DNA from 2 places in the Paraburkholderia sp. 22099 genome. Region 1 is predicted to be linked to the other one. Evidence: predicted binding sites of a transcription regulator. Region 1 holds the regulator's gene; the other holds the start of a gene.

Region 1 (11,088 bases):
GCACCGCCGAGACGACGAACCCACCCACCGCATACACCGCCAGCACCGCGACATGCAAAACCGCGTCCTCGACGGGCCGCCCGAGCATCGCCGGGCGAATCAGATCGACGGCGTGCGCGAGAGGCAACACCTGGGTCGCGGCACGCGCGGCGGCGGGCAGTTGCGAAGCCGGGAAGAACACGCCGGAGAGCAACAGCATCGGCGTCAACACCAGCGTCTGATAAAACATAAAGAAGTCATACGATGGCGCGAGTGCCGTCACCACCATCGCGATACTGGCGAACGCGAGCCCGGTCAGCACGATGACGGGCAACGCCAGCAGCATCGACGGGAAGTTCGCGTAGCCGAGCGCGCCGGCCACCAGCATGATCGCCGTGCCCGACAGCACCGACTTACTGCCCGCCCAGATCACTTCACCGAGCACGATGTCGCCGAGCGTGAGCGGCGTGTGCATGATCGCCTCCCAGGTGCGCTGCACGTGCATGCGCGAGAAGCCCGAGTACATCGACTCGAAACTCGCGGACATCATCACGCTCGACGCGACCGTGCCGGCCGCCAGAAACGCGATGTACGACACGCCGTCGACGTGTCCGACCATCAGGCCGAGCCCGAAGCCGAGCCCGAACAGATAGATCATCGGATCGGCGAGATTGCCGAACATCGAGGCGATCGCGAGCTTCCTCCACACCAGATAGTTGCGGCGCCACACCGCAATCCAGTTCACGGCGTTCGCGGGCAACGCGGCGAACGGTTCCTGCCTCGACGGTGCGTCGCCGTTGCCGTGTGTTTCGTAAGTGCGTGCGTCCATTGCGTGTCTCGTGCAGTGTCGTTGTAGCTGTAACGGATGCGGCCGGCGTCAGTCCTGCATCTCGCGGCCGGTGAGCCGCAGGAACACATCTTCCAGATTCGCCGGACGATGCAGATAGCGCAGGTCGGCGCGTTGCTTGAGCCGCGCATGCACCGGCTGCGCGTCGTTCACATAGCAGAAGAGCGTCTCACCGCTGATCTCGGTTCGCTCGACAAGCGGCGCCAGTTCGTCGCGCAACGCGACCGGGTCGGGACCGAAGATCTCGATCACGTCGCAGCCGATCTCCGAGGCGATCAACGTGCTCGGCGCGCCCTCGGCGATCTTGCGTCCTTCCTCGATCACGCACAGCCGGTTGCAAAGCCGTTCGGCTTCTTCCATGAAATGCGTGGTCAGCAGGATCGTCTTGCCGCGCGCGAGCAACGAGCGCAGCCGCTCCCAGATCAGATGCCGCGCCTGGGGATCGAGGCCGGTGGTCGGCTCGTCCATGATCAGCACGTCGGGATCGTTGACGAGCGCCCGGGCGAGCGTCAGGCGCCGCTTCATGCCGCCCGATAGCTCGCTCACGCGCGCATCCGCCTTGCTTTCGAGGCGCGCGAATTCGAGCAGCGACGGCACCATCGCGCGGCATTGCGCGGCGCTCAGCCCGAAGTAACGGCCGAACACCAGCAGGTTCTCGCGCACCGTGAAGTCGGGATCGAGATTGTCGAACTGCGGCACCACGCCGACGCGCGCCCGCGCCATCCGCGCGCGGCGCGGAATCGGCTCGCCGCACAGGCGGATCACGCCGGCATCGGGTGCGGCGATGCCGAGCAGCATGCGCAGCGTGGTGGTCTTGCCCGCGCCGTTGGGGCCGAGCAAGCCGAAGCATTCGCCGGCATCGACGTGAAACGAGAGCCCGTCGACGACTGTTTTGTCGCCGTAGCTTTTCTTGACCTGCTGGAATTCAATGGGGGCTTCAGGCATGGGATCGATGGAGGTTCTGGGAAAAACTCGCCGATGATGCTAATGGCCGGGAAGGCCGTCTATTCTAGGGCATCGGCGAGTTGCCGTCGGCGAGCCCGCAGCCGTTCCGAGCGTGTTTCTTGCACTGCCGCAAACCTCGCAAGACAGCCTCGATCCCGATCAAAACCCCGCACGCTCCCGATCAGTGCACACCTAGCGTTTTCCATCCCTTGCAAGCTGAATTGCGGCGCACCATGATTCATGAAGACCGCGCTTTTCGCGGCTAGGGAGAAAATCATGGCGAGCTACAAGAAAATCCTGCTGTGCTACGACGGCTCGCGCGAAGGCCGCAAGGCGTTGCGTTGCGGCGCCGACCTGGCGTTGGATCTGAAGGCGGAAACGCATCTGCTGTCCGTGGTCGACATGCGTTCGAGCATTGCGCAAAGCGCGGGCCTGCTGACCGATGTGGCCTGCGGCAGTTTCGAGAAGACCGCCCGCGACATTCTGCAGGAAGGGGTGGACTGGCTCACCGAGCGTGGCGTGACCGCGCAAGGGCACTTTGCGTTTGGCCATCCAATTGACGAGATCGCGAATCTCGCCAACGACTTGAACGTGGACCTCGTGGTGGTCGGCCACCGTTGCCGCACCGGTTTGTCGCGATGGTGGATGGGCGCGGGCAATACGCCGTTGCTCGACCGCGTATCGTGCAGCATCCTGGTGGCGTGTTCTTCCGCGCAGGAGCAGCAGCAAGCGGCGGCTTGATGCGCAGGAAGCCTGGCAGGAAAACGGTTGCTCTTCCAGCTCCGTTCACGCGACCAGACAATCACTCGTTTAAATTGACGGCGCTCAGCTTCCATGTGAGCAAGCCTTCGCGCTGGAAGATCGCCGAATAACGTGCGTCGCCGGCGCCATGCCGGTAAGTAACGGCGAACTGGTTGAGGCCGCGATAGCTCGCCGTGGTTTCCGGCGGCTGCGGCGGCGCGGCGTTATTGTTTGCCGCGCTGTTGGCTGAGCCTCCCGCGGTGGGCGATGCAGGCACGGGCGCCGGCGCGGGTGTTGCGGGCGGATTGTTGGCCGCGGGCGGAGCAGGCGGCCGCTCGCCAGGATTGCCGCGCGGCGGCATGCCGTTCAGCAATGCCGCCACGCCGTCCGGCGTCGCATAAGCGTCTACCAGCGGCCCGATCAATGCCACGCCGATCATCGCGCCGATCGCGGCTAATGGATTGCCGTTGCCCTGCGCGTCGAGCCGGCGTGTCAGCAAGCCTGTGACCTGCTGCTTCAGGCTTTCGCGCAATGCGGGAAAGTCGACGTACTGATTGACGGTTTGCGCGTCGCGCGCGTCCGCCGCGCGCTTGAGATTATTCAGCGCGATATACGGCGACGCGTAGACGAACCCCAGCGCGGCGATCAACACGATCACAACCAGAGTGACGATCAGCGGCCGGCTGGCGCCGTGGTTCTTGCGTGTCGAAACTGCCATCGGGTGGGACTCTCCATCACGTTTGATCTAACGTGGACCGCGGCCACGCAAAAACGATCCCACGCGACAACAATATTGAAAGCCGATCAGGACTCGAATACCGCGCCGTGCACGTTGGCCTCGTCGGCGATGCAACGATCGATCATGCGGCATACGGCCTCCATGGTGCCGACCATGATGAGCCGCGACGGCCCGTGATAAACCCGAACCGGTGCGCGCCGCTCCGGCTCCGCCATATTCAACCCGGCATTCAACGACACGCGGGCAAAGGCGGGCAACGACGACGGCAAGCTCGATACCCCGTCGGGCGAGTCGAACAGCGATGGCGTGCTGACCGCGGGCGCTCCGCTCACTGAGCAGGGCACCAGCTTGCGCAGACGGCGCAGACGACCGAACTGGCGAAAGGGCAGCAGGCGGGCAAGGCGTTCCATGAGTCTCTCCAGGCGATTCAACGTTGGGGCGGCTGCGATCCGGCGAACCGGCGAGCGGGCGGGTTAAAACTCTCCGGGGCGGATCAGCCCCACGGCGATACCCTCCAGCGCGAAATCCGCGCTGCCGGTTTCAACGAAGATGTTGTCGTAATCGGGATTCTCGGCGATCAGCTCGATACCGTTCGGCCGGCGCTTCAGGCGCTTGACCGTGACGTCGTCGCCGAGCCGGGCGATGATGATCTGGCCGTCTTTCGCCTCGCTGCGTTTTTGCACCGCGAGCAGGTCGCCGTCGAAGATGCCGGCGTCGCGCATGGACAGCCCGCGCACTTTCAGCAGGTAATCGGGCTTGCTCGAGAAGAGCGCCGGGTCGCATGCGTAATGCTGCGAGATATGTTCCTGCGCGAGTATCGGGCTACCCGCGGCGACCCGGCCGATCAGCGGCAACGACAGTTGCATGATGCTCGCGTGCGGCAGCGTGAACTGGTGCGGCGAGTCTTCGGGGCTGGTGAGAAGGCGTATGCCGCGCGATGCGCCGGCCGCCAGCTCGATGACACCCTTGCGAGCGAGCGCGCGCAGATGTTCTTCTGCCGAGTTGGCCGAGCTGAAGCCCAGTTCCGCGGCGATCTCCGCGCGGGTGGGCGGAAAGCCGGTGCGTTCGATGGCCCGGCGGATCAGATCGAAAACCTGCTGCTGTCGTGCGGTGAGTTTTGTCATGGCGCCACTGTATGTATGAACAGGTGGCTGTATTTTTATACAGTATCCGGCGCAATTCAAGCTTTACTTTAAGTTCGTGCGGGCAGGCGACGAAGTGGGGTCGTGGAAACGTCCAAACCGGACGCTCCAACACCCGTTTTCGTGCTGCAACGCCTTATCTGGCTGTCATTACCACTTTTGCGTATTAAAGAATGAAGAAACATTATTTTTAATGATGAAAGCCCTTCGATAGACTGGCCTCCAGTTGGCGCCACGCACACGTGGCCGCACGCAGACGACGCAAAACAACATCACACGCCGTTTCAACGGACCACAACGCGGAGAAAGTTGGCATGAACCATCGACACACGGGGCTGGCAGGCAAGACGAAGAAACTGATCGCGGCGCTCGCCTTCGGCGCGGCAGCCGCGCTCGGCGTCGCGGGGCAGGCGCACGCCGCCGACACGACGCTGCTGAACGTGTCCTACGACCCGACGCGCGAGCTCTACCAGGACGTCAACCAGGCGTTCGGCAAGGAGTGGAAGGCAAAAACCGGCGAAACGATCACCTTCAAGCAGTCGCACGGCGGCTCGGGCGCGCAGGCGCGCTCCGTGCTCGACGGCCTGCAGGCGGACGTCGTGACCCTCGCGCTCGCCTACGACATCGACGCCCTCGCTAACAAGGGCCTGCTCGACAAGGGCTGGCAAAAGCGTCTGCCCGACAACGCATCGCCGTACACGTCGACGATCGTGTTTCTGGTGCGCAAGGGCAACCCGAAGCACATCAAGGACTGGGACGATCTGATCAAACCGGGCGTGTCGATCGTCACGCCGAACCCGAAAACCTCGGGCGGCGCGCGCTGGAACTACCTCGCGGCGTGGTCGTATGCCGCGCATCAGCCGGGCGGCAACGACCAGAAGGCGAAGGAGTTCGTCGGCAAGCTCTATAAGAATGCCGGCGTGCTCGATTCGGGCGCGCGCGGCGCGACCACCAGCTTCGTGCAACGCGGCATCGGCGACGTGCTGATCGCGTGGGAAAACGAAGCGTTCCTGTCGCTGAAGGAGTTCGGCACGGACAAGTTCGAAATCGTCGTGCCGTCCGTGAGCATCCTGGCCGAGCCGCCGGTTGCCGTGGTCGACAAGGTCGTCGACAAGCGCGGCACGCGCAAGCTGGCCGAGGCGTATCTGAACTTCCTGTACAGCGAGCAGGGCCAGGAGATCGCCGCGAAGAACTTCTACCGGCCGCGTTCGAACAAGGTGCCGGCGGAGTTGACCTCGAAGTTTCCGAAGCTGAAGCTGTACACGGTGGACGACTCGTTCGGCGGCTGGACGAACGCGCAGAAAACGCACTTCGCGGACGGCGGCGTATTCGATTCGATCTATCAGCCGCAGTAAGACCGCCGGTGCCGGCAACGGCATCGACCGAGCGACGCGGCAACGCGTCCAATCCGGGCGCGCCCCAGTGGCGCGCTTTGGCCAGCCAGGGCCCGGCGGCCAGAACACGCAGGCGTGAATCCTGAAAGAGCATTGAGCATGACGACGTTGACCTTCCGAAAACCGAGCGCCTTGCCCGGTTTTGGCCTGACACTCGGCATCACGGTGGCTTATCTGAGCCTCGTGGTGCTGATTCCGCTTGCCGCAACCTTCCTCAAGACCGCGACGCTCGACTGGGCGCAGTTCGTGCGCGCGGTGAGTTCGCCGCGCGTGCTCGCGTCGTATCGCCTGACGTTCTTCTCGGCGTTGGGCGGCGCGCTGATCAACGCGGTGTTCGGCTTTCTGGTGGCGTGGGTGCTGGTGCGCTACACGTTTCCGTTCAAGCGCATCGTCGATGCGGTGGTCGATCTGCCGTTCGCTTTGCCGACCTCCGTGGCCGGCATTTCGCTCGCGGCCGTGTACGCGGGCAACGGCTGGATCGGGCAGTTTCTCGAACCGCTCGGCATCAAGATCGCATTCACGCCGGCGGGTGTGCTGGTTGCGCTGACGTTCATCGGTTTGCCGTTCGTCGTGCGGACCGTGCAGCCGGTGCTCGAGGAGTTCGAGCGCGAACAGGAAGAGGCGGCCGCGTGCCTCGGCGCGTCGCGCTGGCTGACGTTTCGCCGCGTGGTGTTGCCGTCGGTGTTTCCGGCCTTGCTGACGGGCTTCGCGCTGGCGTTCGCGCGTGCGCTCGGCGAATACGGCTCGGTGATTTTCATCGCCGGCAATGTGCCGATGAAGTCTGAAATCACCTCGCTGCTGATCATCACCAAGCTCGAGCAATACGACTACGCGGGCGCCACGGCATTGGCCGTGGTGATGCTGGTCGTGTCCTTCCTGATGCTGCTGTTCATCAATACCTTGCAGTGGTACTTGCAGCGCCGCACCGGGCGCGGCGGCGCGGGCCCGGCGCCGGCCTCGGCAAGCGTCGCGGCGATCGGCGGAGGTGTGCGATGAGCCGCCATTCCGCCGACGGCGCGCATCGTGTGAAGCGCGCGGATGGGACGGATCGGGCCGCCGTCGCCGTCGCGCCGCGCGCGCCGCTCAACGTCGCGCGCCGGCCCGATCCGGTGACCGAACCGCCGGTGGTGCGCTGGATCCTGACCGGCGTCGCACTGCTGTTTCTCGCGCTGTTTCTCGTCGTGCCGCTCGTCGCCGTGTTCTATCAGGCGTTGAACAAGGGGCTCGGCTTCTATCTGGAATCGCTCGCCGATCCCGATGCGCTGTCGGCGATCAAGCTCACCGTGATCACCGCGGCGATTGCCGTGCCGCTGAACCTCGTGTTCGGTCTCGCGGCTTCCTGGTGCATCGCCAAGTTCGAATTCCGCGGCAAGGCGCTGTTGACCACGCTGATCGATCTGCCGTTCTCGGTTTCGCCGGTGATCTCGGGCTTGATCTACGTGCTGCTGTTCGGCGCGCAAGGCTGGTTCGGCCCGTGGCTGCAAGCCCATGACGTGCAGATCATCTTCGCGGTGCCGGGCATCGTGCTGGCGACGATCTTCGTCACGTTCCCGTTCGTCGCGCGCGAACTGATTCCGCTGATGCAGGCGCAAGGCAACGACGAGGAAGAAGCCGCTCACGTGCTCGGCGCCTCGGGCTGGCAGATTTTCCGCCGCGTCACGCTGCCGAACGTCAAATGGGGTCTGCTGTACGGCGTGATCCTGTGCAACGCGCGGGCGATGGGCGAGTTCGGCGCGGTGTCGGTGGTGTCGGGCCATATTCGCGGCCAGACCGATACGATGCCGCTGCACGTCGAAATTCTCTACAACGAATACAACTTCTCGGCGGCGTTCGCGGTGGCGTCGGTGCTCGCGTTGCTCGCGCTCGTCACGCTGGCGCTCAAGCTGCTCGCCGAGCGGCATATGTCGGCGGAACTGTCGGCGGCGCGCGACGTGCCCGCGTATGCGGGGCCCGTCACGCCGGCGCCGGCTTCACAGCCTGCTTCACAGCCTGGTCCACAGCCTGGTTCACAGCCTGGTGCTGAGCCTGGCTCGCGGACCGCTTCACAGACCACCTCGCAATCCGTCAATGCATCGCAGCCACACCCGCTCAAGCAAGGAGAGCTGTAATGGGTATCACCGTTCGTAACCTGCAGAAGCGCTTCGGCGATTTCGTCGCGCTCGATAACGTCTCGCTCGATTTCCCGCCGGGCGAACTGGTTGCGCTGCTCGGGCCCTCGGGTTGCGGCAAGACGACCTTGTTGCGGGTGATCGCCGGGCTCGAATACGCGGACGGCGGCCAGGTGATGCTGCAAGGCCAGGACGTCGCGACGGTCGGCGCGCGCGAACGCGAAGTCGGCTTCGTGTTCCAGCATTACGCGCTGTTCCGTCACATGACGGTGTTCGAGAACGTCGCGTTCGGTCTGCGCGTGAAACCGCGCAAGGAGCGTCCCTCGGAAGCGGTGATTCGCGAGAAGGTGCACGAACTGCTGAAGCTCGTGCAACTCGACTGGCTCGCGCAACGGTATCCGTCGGAGCTGTCGGGCGGCCAGCGGCAGCGGATCGCGCTGGCGCGCGCGTTGGCCGTCGAGCCGAAGGTGCTGCTGCTCGACGAACCGTTCGGCGCGCTCGATGCGAAGGTGCGCAAGGAATTGCGTAGCTGGCTGCGGCGTCTGCATGACGATCTGCATATCTCGACCATTTTCGTCACGCACGATCAGGAAGAGGCGCTCGAAGTGGCCGACCGCATCGTCGTGCTCAATCGCGGGCACGTGGAGCAGGTGGGCAGTCCGCAGGACGTGTACGACCATCCGCAAACCTCGTTCGTCTACGAGTTTCTCGGCGCGGCGAACCGCCTGCACGGCAACGTCGATTCGAGCGGCTTCGTGGTCGACGGCGCGGCGCTGCCGGTCGCGATCACCGCGGGATTCAGCGGGCCGGCCTTCGCTTATGTGCGTCCGCACGATCTGCAGTTGTACCCGCAGGCGGCCGGTCATCGCGAAGGCATCGTCGTCGACGTGCGGCGCGTGGTGACGCTGGGCGGCTCGGTGCGGGTCGAACTCGCGGGCCGCGAAGGCAACCTGCTCGAAGCCGAACTCGATCGCGAAGCGTGGCGCGATCTGCAACTGGCGGTCGGCGATGGCGTGACCGCCGTGCCGCGCGCATTGCGCGTGTTTCCGGCGCAGTGAATGACGCCGTGAAGCCCGCGGTGAAGCGGGCAACGACCCCAGGCGTTTCGATCGAACTCAAATAGCTCACTCTGGCTGAACCGGAGACATACAGATGAACTTCCAGCAATTGCGCTTCGTGCGCGAGGCCGTGCGTCAGAACATGAATCTGACCGAGGTGGCGAACGTGTTGTACACGTCGCAGTCGGGCGTATCGAAACAGATCAAGGATCTCGAGGACGAACTCGGCGTCGACATTTTCATTCGGCGCGGCAAGCGTCTGACGGGGCTCACGGAGCCGGGCAAGGCGGTGCATCAACTGATCGAGCGGATGTTGCTCGACGCGGAGAATCTGCGCCGCGTCGCGCGCCAGTTCGCCGATCAGGACAGCGGCCACCTGGTCGTGGCGACCACGCACACGCAGGCGCGCTATGCGCTGCCGAAGGTGATCCGTCAATTCACCGAGGTGTTCCCGAAAGTGCACCTGGCGCTGCGCCAGGGCAGCCCGCAGCAGATCGCGCAGATGATCATCAACGGCGAGGCGGATATCGGCATCTCGACCGAGGCGCTCGACCGCTTTCCGGACATCGTCACGTTTCCGTGCTACTCGTGGCATCACGTGGTGGTCGTGCCGAAGGATCATCCGCTCGTGGGCCGTGAAAATCTGACGCTCGACGAAATCGCCGAATTCCCGATCGTCACGTATGACCAGGACTTCACGGGCCGCTCGCACATCGACCAGGCGTTCGCCAAGGCAGGCGCGTTGCCCGACGTCGTGCTGACCGCGATCGACGCGGACGTGATCAAGACCTACGTCGAACTCGGCATGGGCATCGGCGTGGTGGCGGCGATGGCCTACGATCCCAGGCGCGATACCGAACTGGTGGCGCTGGATACCCAGCATTTGTTCGAGGCGAGCACGACGCGGGTCGGTCTGCGCAAGGGTGCGTTCCTGCGCGCGTATGCGTATCGGCTGATCGAGATGTTCGCGCCGCAGTTGAACGAAGCGGAGATCGCCGCGCAATTGCGCGAGGCGGTGTGAGGTTGGCGCCGGATCCTTGAGGTCCGGCGCGAAGTGGCGCTGAATCGTTCGCGGGCGATGCGCGAGCGTTGGCGCCCAGCATCGCTAATCCAAAACGAACGGCCATCCGTTTTTTCACGCATCGCGGCGCGCGGCGCATCGCTTACAATCGCCGCCATGAATACTCCGACTTCCTCTTCCGCGACGCCTTCAAACCAGGGCGTCACACCGACGCTGCCGCGCATCGCCGTGCTCGCCACCGGCGGCACGATCGCCGGGGCCGCGGCGGACGCCGCCAACACTTCCGGCTACCAGGCGGGCGTGGTCGGCGTCGATCAATTGCTGGCGGCGGTGCCGGCTTTGTCCACGGTGGCGCGCATCGCGCCCGAGCAGATTGCCAGCATCGACAGCAAGGACATGGCGCTGCCGCTCTGGACCACGCTCGCGCAACGCATCAACGCGCTCCTCGCCGAAGACGACATCGACGGCATAGTCGTCACGCACGGCACCGACACACTCGAGGAAACCGCCTATCTGCTGCATCTGACCGTCAAGTCGGACAAGCCGGTCGTGCTGAGCGCGGCGATGCGTCCGGCGTCCGCGCTCTCCGCCGATGGTCCGCTGAATCTGCTGAACGCCGTGACGGTCGCGGCGCACGCGGGCTCGCGCGGGCAGGGTGTGCTGGTGGCCTTCAACAACAAGATTCACAGCGCGCGCGACGTGGTGAAGACGAGCACGTATGCCGTCGACGCATTCCACTCGCCGGAGATCGGCGCGCTCGGCTGGGTGCAGGACGGGCGGGTCGAATTCCAGCGCGGCGTGGTGCGTCCGCATACGCTCGCGACCGAGTTCGTGATCGGCGCGAAGTGGCCGCATGTGGAGGTCGTCGCGAGCTATGCCGGCGTCTCACGGATTGCCGTGGATGCGCTCGTTGCCGCCGGCGTGCGCGGCATCGTGGTGGCCGGCACGGGCAACGGCTCGATCCACGCGTCGCTGCAACAGGCGTTGGCCGATGCGGTCTCGCAAGGCGTCGCAGTGGTGCGCTCCTCGCGGGTGGGTTCGGGGCACGTGATGCGCAACGGCGCCGCCGCCGACGACGCGCTTGGTTTCGTCAGCGCGGGCTCGCTGAACCCGT
Region 2 (5,846 bases), on a different contig from region 1:
TGTTGCAGCGACGCGGTCGAGATCATCGAGGTTCGCCGCGTCAGCCTGGATAGCGGTGACGTTGCGGCCGATCAGTCGGGCGGCTTCGTCGAGCTGCGCCTGCCGGCGACCAAAGATAAAGACATGCGCGCCTTCGGCGACCAGGCGTTGGGCGATCGCCAAACCGATACCGGTCGTTGCGCCGCTAATGACGGCGGTCTTGCCTGCGAGAGTGGACATCGAAACCTTCTATCTGTTCGTGAATGACAGAACGATGGTAATTGCGGCCGGCGGGAATGATAATGCGGAGATTTTTCATAAGATCTATTCTCTCGGGGAATAGCTGGAGTGCTCGGAGGCGACGGCAATGGATCGGTTTCACGAATTGAACGCCTTCATCGCCGTGGCCGAGGCGGGTGGCTTTTCGGCTGCGGCGCGTAGAACGGGAGAATCGCAATCCGCCATCAGCAAGGCCATCGGGACGCTGGAGAAGCGCCTTGGCGTGCTGTTGTTCAACCGGAGCACGCGCAACGTGACCCTCACGGATCAGGGGCAGCGGTACTACGATCGGACCAGGCCGCTTGTCGATGAGATGGATGAAGCCGACAGCGAACTGACGAGCAGCACGCTCGATGTCTCCGGTTTGATCAGGATCGCCGTAGCGTCCACGTTCGGTCTCCTTCACGTCTTGCCGCTCATCCCTGAGTTGTTGTCGCTCAATCCCGGCCTTCAGGTCGATCTTGTTCTTTCGGACCTCGTGCGCGACATGGTGGAAGACCGGATCGATCTCGCGATCCGGGTAGGCCCCGTCAACGATCCTGACGCGGTCGTCAGGCGCGTGGCGAGTACGCCGCTTGTGTGCGTCGGATCGCGTCGCTACTTCGAGCAACACGGCATACCGAGGACACCCGCCGAGCTCGTCGACCACAACTGCCTTTTATATGCCGGTCTGACGGAGTCGGCGAACTGGCCGTTCGTTGGGCCGGACGGTCCATTCAGCGTGGCGGTTCGCGGCAATCTTTCGTCTAACAGCGTCGAAACGATTCGGGCGGGTGTGCTGGACGGCGTTGGAATCGGCCTCTTTGCCCGAGTGTCGCTTGCCGACGAACTCCGGCATCCGGACGTGATCGCCGTTCTCGAGGACTTTATAGGCGACGTGAGAGACATCAGCGTCATCTGGCCAAGGCGTCGGTTTGTACCGGCACGCGTGCGCCGCGTGACGGACTTTTTTGCCGCGGCCCTCCCGCAGCGCGTTTAGCCAAACGGAATCCTCGGCGCATCACGCGTCGCTGCGAGACGCACTTCGTGACGCTTCAACGTGAATGACTCAACAAAAATTCCTGCTCGCCGTCACCAGCCCGCCCAGCAGATGCGACATATCGACAAGACGATGCGCCACCAGATGGCGCACCTCGCCTTCGCACTGCCACACCCCGAGCACGCCGAGTAACGACGCGCCAAGCACCTCCCGGCGCTGCTGTTCGAGCACCTTGGGCCAGATGATGACGTTCACATTGCCGGTCTCGTCCTCGATGGTGATGAAGATGACGCCCTTCGCGGTATCGGGCCGTTGGCGCACCGTAACAATGCCGCAGCCGCGCGCGAGGCGGCCGTTGCGGTAGGTCTGCAACGTGGATGCCGGCATCCATTTGCCGGCCAGCAAATGTCGGCGCAGTAGCGCGAGGGGATGCCGGCCCAGTGTCAGTCCCATCGACCGGTAGTCGCCGACGATATCGTCCGCCTCGGACGGCGCGCCCAGTTCAGGCGTTTCGTCTTCGACTTTCGCGATCGAGAGCATGTCCTTGTCAGGTATGGACGCGACCGACTGCCACAGCGCCTCGCGCCGGTTGCCGGCAAGCGAGGACAGGGCGTTGGCCGCGGCCAGCACCTGCAGGTCGCGACGGTCCAGTTGCGCGCGCCGCGCGAGGTCGGACACGGCCGTGAATCGACGCACGGCTCGCGCATTCTCGATACGTTCGGCGGTGCCGTCGCGCATGCCTCGAAGCAGCGACAAACCCAGTCTGACAGCAGGCCGCGCCGCACCGTCGATCTGTTCGAGCGACGAATCCCAGCCGCTTATCGTGACATCCACCGGCAGCACCTGAACGCCGTGGCGCTTCGCATCCTGAACGAGTTGCGACGGCGAATAGAAGCCCATCGGCTGGCTGTTGAGCATTGCGGCGAGAAACGCTTCCGGCTCATGACACTTCAGCCAACTGCTTGTGTACACGAGCAGCGCGAAGCTGGCCGCATGACTTTCCGGAAAGCCATACTCGCCGAAACCGAGAATCTGCTGAAAGATGCCGTCCGCGAATGCCCTGTCGTACCCACGTTCGAGCATGCCGTTGACGATGCGGTCGTAGTATTTCTGAAGGCCGCCTTTGCGCTTCCATGCCGCCATTGCTCTTCGCAACTGGTCCGCTTCGCCGGCCGAGAAGCCCGCCGCCAGGATGGCGACCTGCATGACCTGCTCCTGGAAAATCGGCACGCCAAGCGTGCGGCCCAATGCGGCTTTCAGCGCCTCGCTGGGGTAAGTCTCCGGCTCGAATCCCTGCCGGCGTTGCAGGTACGGATGGACGGCGCCGCCCTGAATCGGTCCGGGGCGGACGATGGCGACCTCGATAACGAGGTCGTAGAAGATGCGTGGTTTCAGCCGTGGCAGCATCGACATCTGCGCGCGCGATTCGATCTGGAACACGCCCACGGTGTCCGCGCGCGAAATCATCTCGTAGGTCGCGGCGTCTTCCGCCGGAATGTCCTGCATCTCGAAGCGCTCGCCGCGCTGCGCCGACACGAGGTCCAGGGCGCGGCGGATAGCGGACAGCATGCCGAGCGCGAGCACGTCGATCTTGAGCAGCCCCAGCGACTCCAGGTCGTCCTTGTCCCACTGGATAACGCTGCGCTCCGGCATGGCGGCGTTTTCAACAGGCACGAGGCGCGTGAGTTTTCCCCTGCTGATGACAAAGCCGCCCGAGTGCTGCGACAGGTGCCGGGGAAAGCCATACAGTTGCGCGGCCAGCGACGCCCACGCCTGGATGATGGGCGTCTGCGAATTCAGCCCCGATTCCTCGAAGCGCTTGAGCAGGTCCGCGCTGTTATCGAACCAGTGATGCGACTTCGCCACCGCATCGACTATCTGCATGTCGACACCGAGCGCCTTGCCGGTTTCGCGCAGCACGCCGCGCGCACGATAGGTGGAGACGGCCGCGGCAATCGCTGCACGGTCGCGGCCGTATTTGCAGTAGATGTACTGGATCACCTCTTCACGCCGCTGGTGTTCGAAGTCGACGTCGATGTCGGGCGGCTCGCCGCGCTCCCTGGAGATGAAACGCTCGAACAGCATGTTGCCGCGCGCAGGGTCGACCTCCGTAATACCCAGGCAATAGCAGACCGCCGAATTGGCGGCCGAGCCGCGGCCTTGACAGAGAATGTGCTGGCTGCGCGCAAACCGCACGATGTCGTAAACGGTGAGAAAGTACGGCTCGTATTGCAGGTCCGCAATCAGTTCGAGTTCGTGTTCGATCTGCGTCTGAACGTTGCACGGAATGCCTGACGGGAAGCGTCGCTGCGCGCCGATGTACGTCTCCTGCCGCAGATAAGTCGCCGGCGTGAAGCCTTTCGGCACCAGTTCATCGGGATACTCGTACCGGAGTTCATCCAGCGAGAACGTGCAGTGCGCGAGGATGTTCGTGGTCTCGCGAAGCGCGTATTCCGGATAGAGGTTCGCGAGCCGCAGCCGCGAGCGAAGATGCTGCTCCGCGTTCGGCGCGAGGTCGTAGCCGCATTCATGCACCGGCCTGCCGACGCGGATGGCCGTCAACGTGTCCTGCAACGGTTTGCGCGAGCGCACGTGCATCACCACGTGGCCGAGCGCGACGACCGGTATGCCATGCCTCTCAGCGGTGTATTCGACGGCGCCGCGATGGATGTCGTCCATTGCCCGCTGATGCAGCACGAGGCCGCACCACGCGCGCGCGGGAAACGTGTCGTCGAGCCATTCGAGTTGCGCTTCGAGCGTTTCTTCTTTTGCCGGAAATTCGGGCACCAGGATCGCCAGGCAATCGGGCATGCCGCGCAAATGCGCGTAGTCGCGATCGGGGCGCGACAGATCGTGCGGCGTCAGACGATATTCGCCCTTCGGCGCGCGCGTGCGCGCGAGCGTAATCAATTCGGACAGGTTGCCGTAGCCCTCGCGATTCTGCGCGAGCAGGATCAAACCGAACGCCGGTGATCCGTCGGCATTGCGCAGTTGAAAATACGAACCGATGATGAGCGGCAACCCGATTTCCTTCGCCGCGACGTGCGCGCGCACGACGCCCGCAAGCGAGCATTCATCGGTGACGGCGAGCCCCGCATAACCGAGTTGCGACGCGCGTGCGGCGAGTTCTTCCGCATGCGAGGCGCCGTGCAGGAACGTGAAGTTCGAAAAGCAGAACAGCTCGGCGTAGGCCGGTAGCGCGGTGAAAGTCGTGTCCATTGCGCGTCATCCGGACAGGCCGTGCGGGAACCCGCGCTGCTCTTTTTGAGCAGCGCGGTTACGGTGGAGAGCCGGTGCCGATAGTGCGCTGTTCACGCGGGCAAGCCGGGTTGCGTGCCAGAGCGATAGGTGGATATCGGCGGTAGGGAGGGTGACAGACGACATGAGCGTGAACACTGTATATGCATACAGTATCATACGCCTGAATTTGCACCTGCACGAGATTGCGATGAGATGGCAGTTTCCTGCGCAATCCAACCTACGTCATACGAAAGGAGGGCGCCTACTCTTCAAGCGCTCACGTATAGGGTCACGCTACGGCATTGCGAGCAATTGATTCGTCCGCCTGGTTCTCTCCACATCGCGACAGAACCAGGTTTATGCGGCGGCGACTTCCGCAAGATGTTCTCCGTTAGCGCGCGTTCCGCATTGGCCGCTATGAACCGACGATCGTTGCGCACCCTCCGCGGCCGCCTGAAGACAATACCCATAGCGGTAGATCGAAATAAGCACATATCCGTTCTCCGCACGCAGATGCAGTTTCGTCCGCACCGAGGAAACGTGTGTATCGAGCGTGCGGGAGGGCACGTCTGCCGAATGTCGCCACACGCTCTCGATGAGACTGGCACGAGAAAGCGGCCGGCCGAGATTCTGAAATAGCAGCAAGGCGACCCGGAATTCCTTCTGTGAAAGAGCGATGCGCTCGCCCCGCCAGGATACGCGGCCTTCCTGGAGATCGAAGCGATATTCGCCGAACTGCTGCTGCCTGGCGACGGCCGATGCGCGCTGACCGCAGCGGCGTAGCAGCGTGGTGATTCGGGCGAGGAGAATCGGAGCGGCGATGGGTTGAACGAGAAAGTCGTCGGCGCCGGCGTTCAGCGCGTCGACGACATCACGCTCGCGCAAATGACATGAGATAACCAGTATCGGGAGCTCCGTGTCGCAATGATGGCGAATGCCTGCGAGCATGGCGACCACTTCTATATCAGCGTCCCAACGGAAGATCGCAAGATCAAAAGTCCCGTGCTGCAAAGCGTGAAGCAGCGATCTCACTTCCGAAAAGGTTTGACAGCTATAACCGGCTGACATGAGCGTGTCGGTTACGAAACGCAATTCGGCCGGATCATTATTAAAAATGGCGATGTGCATGAGCGATGGTTCCTCGACAGACCGGGACGTATATCGACATCCAATGCCAATCGTTAGCCTGGACGGTTCTTATTTAAGTTCTCAGTAAACGTTGCCGCGATGATGATGCGGCCACCCAACCTGGTACGGATTTTCCGATAGTTCATAAATGGCAATGGTCAGGGACTGTCAGGAAGGAAGTGAGCGCGGGCGACACGGCGAATGGTCGAAGCGTAAAACGCTATCGATTACCACGTCGACG

The links. Region 1 encodes LexA, which represses DNA repair genes until DNA is damaged. Its sites were predicted from a motif close to ACTGTATNNNNATACAGT; they were not measured.
Region 2: a site for LexA is predicted at 4,632-4,649, ahead of ACTJLC_RS05340 (error-prone DNA polymerase). Genes of this name have one in related genera too.

The regions. Positions count from the first base shown of each region.
Region 1 is NZ_JBQEPU010000001.1:282,766-293,853, reverse strand. It holds gene ACTJLC_RS01260 (ABC transporter permease) at 1-808, opposite strand, end outside; gene nodI (nodulation factor ABC transporter ATP-binding protein NodI) at 857-1,771, opposite strand; gene ACTJLC_RS01250 (universal stress protein) at 2,048-2,512, shown strand; gene ACTJLC_RS01245 (DUF2939 domain-containing protein) at 2,574-3,230, opposite strand; gene ACTJLC_RS01240 (hypothetical protein) at 3,317-3,661, opposite strand; gene lexA (transcriptional repressor LexA) at 3,725-4,375, opposite strand; gene ACTJLC_RS01230 (sulfate ABC transporter substrate-binding protein) at 4,708-5,748, shown strand; gene cysT (sulfate ABC transporter permease subunit CysT) at 5,887-6,783, shown strand; gene cysW (sulfate ABC transporter permease subunit CysW) at 6,780-7,895, shown strand; gene ACTJLC_RS01215 (sulfate/molybdate ABC transporter ATP-binding protein) at 7,895-8,953, shown strand; gene ACTJLC_RS01210 (CysB family HTH-type transcriptional regulator) at 9,048-9,974, shown strand; gene ACTJLC_RS01205 (asparaginase) at 10,131-11,088, shown strand, end outside.
Region 2 is NZ_JBQEPU010000004.1:9,363-15,208, reverse strand. It holds gene ACTJLC_RS05350 (SDR family NAD(P)-dependent oxidoreductase) at 1-219, opposite strand, end outside; gene ACTJLC_RS05345 (LysR family transcriptional regulator) at 347-1,237, shown strand; gene ACTJLC_RS05340 (error-prone DNA polymerase) at 1,307-4,456, opposite strand; gene ACTJLC_RS05335 (response regulator transcription factor) at 4,835-5,605, opposite strand.